Regions from separate parts of the Paraburkholderia sp. EG286B genome, predicted to be linked through region 1. Evidence: predicted binding sites of a transcription regulator. Region 1 holds the regulator's gene; the other holds the start of a gene.
What was found. The regulator HrcA, encoded in region 1, represses chaperone genes, less so after heat shock. The targets are predictions, from matches to a motif close to TTAGCACTCNNNNNNNNNGAGTGCTAA.

Region 1 (3,413 bases):
CGCGTGCATGAGGAGCGCGGCCGTTTGCTGGCACTGGTCGTGGTACGGGTCGCCCAGATCGAGCGTGCGGCTCGGCACGCCGTGAAAACTCAGCACGAGCCGGTCGCCCGCCGCGAAATTGGGTTTGCCGTGCGCGTGCCAGTACTGGTGCACCTGCGCCGCGAGCGCCGCGATATACGCCGGATGGTCGTGATAGCCGCGCACCGTGCGGATTTCCGGCTGATTGCGCATGCGGCGCAGCGCGACGAAGGCCGCATCGAACGCCGTGGCCGTGGTCGACGCCGAGTACTGCGGGTACATCGGCATGAGCAGGATGCGTTCCGCGCCCGCCAGCTTGAGCTGGTTCAGCATCGCCGGGATGTCGGGCGTGCCGTAGCGCATCGCGTAATCGACGAGGACCGTGTAGTCGTTGATCTGCAGCAGATGGCGCAGGCCGTCGGCTTGTTTCTGCGTGTGCACGCGTAGCGGCGAGCCTTCGGGCGTCCAGACCGCCGCGTACTTCTTCGCCGAAGAACGGCCGCGAAACGGCAGGATCAGCGCGCGCAGGATGACCTGCCAGATCGGCGCCGGAATCTCGACCACGCGCGGATCGGAAAGAAACTGCGCGAGATAGCGGCGCACGGCGCGCGGGGTGGGCGCGTCCGGTGTGCCCAGGTTGATGAGCAGCACGGCGACGCGATGCGCCGCGGCGGACTGCGAAGGCCGCTCCAGGTCGAAACGCATAGGCGATCAGTGGCGCCGCGCGAATGCGCAGCAACGGTTGCATGAAACAAGCATTATAGCGGGCGGTCCTGGCGGGCCAAACCGCAGCCGCGACGCAGCGACTCGCCGCACGTTGGCCATTCGGCCGATGGCGCGCGCCGCGCCTTTCGGGGATGATCGTCGGAAAGGCGCGGGGTGCCCGATGCCCGCTGCGGCGCTCAGTTCTGGCTCAGCGTGAGCGAGAGCAGGCGCGCGGTGATGTCGACGATCGGAATCACCCTGTTGTAAGCCATGCGCGTCGGCCCGATCACGCCGAGGGTGCCGACGATCTTGCCGTTCACCTCGTAGGGAGCCGTCACCACGCTCATTTCCTCGATCGGCACGAGTTGCGACTCGCCGCCAATGAAAATCTGCACGCCCTGCGCGTGGCTCGAGACGTCGAGCAGCTGCAGGAGACTGGTTTTCTGGTCGAACACGTCGAAGAGCTTGCGCAGGCGCGCCATGTCCGAGGAAAGGTCGGCCACTTCGAGCAGGTTGCGCTCGCCGGAAATGAGCAGGGTATCGCCGCTTTCGGGCTCTTCGGTGCTCGCGGTCACGGCCGCGTGCATGAGCGTGGTCATGTCGCCGCGCAGCGCGTCGATTTCCTCGCGCAGGCGGCGGCGCACCTCGTCGAACGACAGGCCCGCGAAGTGCGCGTTGATGTAATTGGAGGCTTCGATGAGCTCGGAAGGCGTGAAGTCGCGCTGCGTCGCCATGATGCGGTTCTGCACGTCGCCTTCGGGCGTCACGATGATGAGCAGGATGCGCTTGTCGGACAGGCGCATGAACTCGATCTGCTTGAACACGTGGCTGCGCCGGGGCGTCAGCACCACGCCGGCGAACTGCGAGAGGTTCGACAGCACGCTGGCGGCCGCCGCCACCACCTTCTGCGGTTCGCCGGGGCGCAGCGTGGTCTTCACCGCGCGCGTGAGCGCGTCGTCGTCGGAGCTGGGCTCGACGGTGAGCATGGTGTCGACGAACAGGCGATAGCCGCGCGGCGTGGGCACACGCCCGGCCGAGGTATGCGGGCTGGACACGAGACCCAGCTCCTCGAGGTCCGACATGACGTTGCGGATCGTCGCCGGACTCAGTTCCAGGCCGGAATAGCGCGACAGCGTGCGCGAGCCGACCGGCTGACCTTCGGCGATGTAGCGCTCGATCAGCGTCTTGAGGAGGGTTTGTGCGCGGGGATCTAGCATGACTCAAAATTTTAGCCTAATGGCGCTTTGGCCGCGAGTACGCCGCCATGCCGGGCCCGGCGGGCAGGCCCGTAGCGCGGGGCGGCCCGGTTTCGACCGCCGTCGCCGGGCGGATTGCACCGCACATCGCCCAGTACCTGGCGCGTTGTCATCGCCGTGTCACCGGCTTCGGGCTGGAGAGCGCGGCGCGCAAGGCCTGGCGGGCCGCACCCGGCGTGGCGCCAGGTTCTTTTCGTGACCTGACTATGGTGTAATGCCGGCATGCAGATCCAGAAGATCCAGAGCCAGTTCAAGACGGTTGCGCTCGTTGGGCGCAGCAATACGCCAGGCATTGCCGAGCCGCTGACGGCGCTCGCCCAGACCATTTCGAAGCGCGGCTTCGAGGTCGTGTTCGAAGCGCAGACCGCAGAGGAAATCGGCGCGCAAGGCTATCCCGCGCTGCAGCCGGCCGAAATCGGCGCGCGCGCGGACGTGGCCGTGGTGCTCGGCGGCGACGGCACGATGCTCGGCATCGGCCGCCAGCTCGCGCCCTACCGCACGCCGCTCATCGGCATCAACCACGGGCGGCTCGGCTTCATCACCGACATCGCGTTCTCCGAGATGCAGGAAGTCGTGCCGCAACTGCTCGCGGGCTCGTTCGAGCGCGAGGAGCGCTCGCTGCTGGAGTCGCGCATCACGCGCGACGGCGACCCGATCTACCACGCGCTCGCCTTCAACGACGTGGTCGTGAACCGTAGCGGCTTTTCGGGCATGGCCGAACTGCGCGTGAACGTGGATGGCCGCTTCATGTACAACCAGCGCTCCGACGGCTTGATCGTCGCGACGCCCACGGGCTCGACCGCCTACGCGCTCTCGTCGCAGGGACCGATCCTGCATCCGCAGCTGCAAGGCATCGTGCTCGTGCCGATCGCGCCGCACGCGCTCTCGAACCGCCCGATCGTGCTGCCCGACGACTGCAAGGTGAGCATCCAGATCGTGGCGGGCCGCGACGTCAACGTGAACTTCGACATGCAGTCGTTCACGGCGCTGGAGCTGAACGACGTGATCGAGGTGCGCCGCTCGCGCCACACCGTGCCCTTCCTGCACCCGGTCGGCTACAGCTACTACCGCACGCTGCGCAAGAAGCTGCACTGGAACGAGCACCCTTCGCTGCAGGGCGATCCGGAGGACTAACCCCGCGTCTTCGCGTGAAGCGCGCGCGGCCGTTGCCATGCAGCCAGCAGTCCCACGGTAATCAAAGCCAACCCAGAAAAAGCAGAACCAGACGCCATGCTTCGCCATCTCTCGATTCGCGACTTCGTGATCGTCGCCGCGCTCGACCTCGAATTCGACAGCGGCTTCACTGTGTTTTCCGGCGAAACGGGTGCGGGCAAGTCGATCCTGATCGACGCCCTCGCCCTCACGCTCGGCACACGCGCCGACGCGAGCGTGGTGCGCACGGGCGAGGCCCGCGCCGACATCACCGCCGAGTTC
Region 2 (3,413 bases), on a different contig from region 1:
GCGCGCGCAGCACGATCTTCACGCCCGCCGTCTGGTCGGCGTTCCTGCCCTTCAGGTCGAGGATCGCCTGACGCACGCGGATCAGCGCCACGCCGCCACCCGGCACGATGCCCTCCTCCACGGCCGCGCGCGTGGCATGCAGCGCATCGTCCACGCGGTCCTTCTTTTCCTTCACTTCGATCTCGGTGGCGCCGCCCACCTTGATGACGGCCACGCCGCCCGCCAGCTTCGCCACGCGCTCTTGCAGCTTCTCGCGGTCGTAGTCGGAGGTCGCTTCCTCGATCTGCACGCGAATCTGCTTCACGCGCGCCTCGATGGCGCCCGCTTCGCCCGCGCCGTCGATCACCGTGGTGTTTTCCTTGCCCACCTCGATGCGCTTGGCCTGGCCCAGTTCCTGGAGCGTGGCCTTCTCGAGCGTGAGGCCCGTTTCCTCGGCGACCACCTGGCCGCCCGTGAGGATCGCGATGTCTTCAAGCAGCGCCTTGCGGCGGTCGCCGAAGCCGGGCGCTTTCACGGCCACCGTCTTCAGCACGCCGCGAATGTTGTTGACGACGAGCGTGGCGAGCGCCTCGCCCTCGATATCCTCGGCAATCAGCAGCAGCGGGCGCCCGGCCTTCGCCACCTGTTCGAGCAGTGGCAGCAGGTCGCGAATGTTCGAGATCTTCTTGTCGTGCAGGAGGATGAACGGATTGTCGAGTTCGGCGACCTGCTTGTCCGGGTTATTGATGAAGTACGGCGAGAGATAGCCGCGATCGAACTGCAGGCCCTCCACGACGTCGAGTTCATCGGCGAGCGACTTGCCGTCTTCCACCGTGATCACGCCTTCCTTGCCTACGCGATCGATCGCCTCGGCAATACGCTGACCAATCGACTCCTCGCCGTTGGCCGAAATCGTCGCGACCTGCGCAATCTCCTTGCTCGTCGTGGTGGGCTTGCTGATCTTCTTGAGTTCTTCCACAGCGGCCACCACGGCCTTGTCGATGCCGCGCTTCAGGTCGAGCGGGTTGAGCCCCGCCGCCACGTACTTCTGCCCTTCGCGCACGATCGCCTGCGCAAGCACGGTGGCGGTCGTCGTGCCGTCGCCCGCTGCGTCGCTCGTTTTCGAGGCGACTTCCTTCACGACCTGCGCGCCGATATTCTGGAGCTTGTCGGCCAGTTCGATTTCCTTGGCGACCGAAACGCCGTCCTTCGTCACGACGGGCGCGCCGAAGCTGCGTTCGAGCACGACGTTGCGGCCCTTCGGGCCGAGCGTGACCTTGACGGCGTCGGCGAGCAGGTTCACGCCTTCGATGAGTTTGGTGCGGGCGATATCGCCGAATACGATGTCTTTGGCTGCCATGATGACTTGCTCTCTCAGGTTCTCGCTTATTGATTGACGACTGCGACGATGTCTTCTTCGCGCAGCACGAGGAGTTCGTTGCCGTCAACCTTCACGGTCTGGCCCGCGTATTTGCCGAACAGCACGCGGTCGCCCACGCTCAGGTCCGGCGCAATGCGACGGCCATCGTTGTCGCGGCGGCCCGGCCCCACGGCCAGCACTTCGCCCTGGTCGGGCTTTTCGGCGGCGCTATCGGGAATGACGATGCCCGACGCGGTGCGGGTTTCCTGGTCGAGTCGTTTGACGATCACGCGATCGTGCAGTGGGCGCAGGCTCATGGGTGGCTTCCTTGCAGTTATCTCTCGGTTATTCGCGGTGAAACTGGCACTCGCCTCTTGCGAGTGCTGATGGAAAACCGAGTATAGAAAGCCGGCGCGCGCCGCTCCAATAACGGATTGGCAGATCGATATCTAGCGAACGGGCTTATCGATATCGCGCGGAAGTGGAAAACGGCAAAGGGAGAGAGGAAAAGAAGAAGGGGAGCGGCGTCAGGCAACGCCGCTCCGGGGTCGTGCTACTGCCGCGGCGCCAGACCGCGAATGACCGACACGAGCGCATCGACTTCTTCGCACGTGTTGTAGAACGCGAGCGAGGGCCGCACGGTAGCTTCCAGACCGAAGCGCCGCAAGATGGGCTGGGCGCAGTGATGCCCGGAACGCACCGCAATGCCTTCGCGGCTCAGGGCCTGCCCCACCTCTTCCGTGCTATAGCCCTTCAGCACGAACGACAGCACACTGGCCTTGTCGCGGGCCGTGCCCACGAGGCGCACGCCCGGCACCGGCGCGAGCACGCTCGTTGCGTAGGCAAGCAGATCATGCTCGTAACGCGCGATGTTTTCGATGCCGACGCGGCTCACATAGTCCAGCGCGGCGCCCAGCCCCACCGCATCGGCGATATTGCCGGTGCCTGCCTCGAAGCGCGACGGCGGCGGCTGGAACACCGTCCGCTCGAACGTCACGTCCTGGATCATGTTGCCGCCGCCCTGCCATGGCGGCATGTTTTCCAGCACCTCGCGCTTGCCGTACACCACGCCGATGCCGGTCGGCCCGTAGATCTTGTGGCCCGAGAACACGAAGAAGTCCGCATCGAGCGCCTGCACGTCCACCCGCATGTGCGAAATCGACTGCGCGCCGTCGACCAGCGCCTTCGCGCCCGCACGATGCGCAAGCTCCACGATCTCGTCCACCGGCACGACCGTGCCCAGCGCGTTCGACACCTGCGTGACCGAGACGATCTTCGTGCGGTCGTTGAGCAGTTTGCGGTACTCGTCCAGCAGCACCTGGCCTGAATCGTCGACCGGAATGACGCGCAGCCTGGCGCCCTTGAGCGCGGCGAGCTGCTGCCACGGCACGATGTTCGCGTGGTGCTCGAGATGCGAGACGATGATCTCGTCGCCCTCGCCCACGTTCTGCACGCCCCAGGTCTTCGCGATCAGGTTGATCGCCTCGGTCGTGCCGCGCACGAACACAATCTCTTCGGGCGACGATGCATTGATGAAGCGCTGCACCGTCTTGCGCGCATGCTCGTACGCGTCGGTCGCTCTCGCCGCGAGCGTGTGCGCCGCGCGGTGAATGTTCGAGTTCTCGTGCGCGTAGAAGTACGCGAGGCGATCGATCACGGCCTGCGGCTTGTGCGTCGTCGCGGCGTTGTCGAACCACACCAACGGCTTGCCGTTCACGCGCTCCTGGAGGATCGGGAAGTCGCGGCGCACCGCATTGACATCGAAAGGCGGATGCGCGCCGCTCAACGGCACGCCCTGGCTCACGCCTGGCGCTGCTACCCGTTCGTCGAGAAAGTATCGCGCGGGGCCGCCGTTTGCATCGTAGTCCCGATGATTGAGCGCCAGCAGGCCACGCAGCGCATCGTCGCCCGGCAACCCGAACGCTTCGGGAGAAGCGAGCCCGTGCACCGGCATCTCGATATCGCGCGCCGTATCGCGCCAGCCGTTGCCCGCCGTTTCCGTGAAGTAGAACGGCGCACGCTCGCTCGTCGTGGCTCGCACTGGCTCGGACGGCTCGGCTACCGCGTAAGCCTG

Region 2: a site for HrcA is predicted at 1,700-1,726, ahead of AB4Y42_RS36040 (co-chaperone GroES). Genes of this name have one in related genera too.

Annotation. Positions count from the first base shown of each region.
Region 1 is NZ_JBFRCF010000015.1:64,279-67,691, reverse strand. Features, by position in the region: gene hemH (ferrochelatase) at 1-723, opposite strand, end outside; gene hrcA (heat-inducible transcriptional repressor HrcA) at 921-1,940, opposite strand; gene AB4Y42_RS28835 (NAD kinase) at 2,202-3,113, shown strand; gene recN (DNA repair protein RecN) at 3,210-3,413, shown strand, end outside.
Region 2 is NZ_JBFRCF010000025.1:28,133-31,545, forward strand. Features, by position in the region: gene groL (chaperonin GroEL) at 1-1,339, opposite strand, end outside; gene AB4Y42_RS36040 (co-chaperone GroES) at 1,366-1,656, opposite strand; gene AB4Y42_RS36045 (family 2A encapsulin nanocompartment cargo protein cysteine desulfurase) at 1,893-3,413, opposite strand, start outside.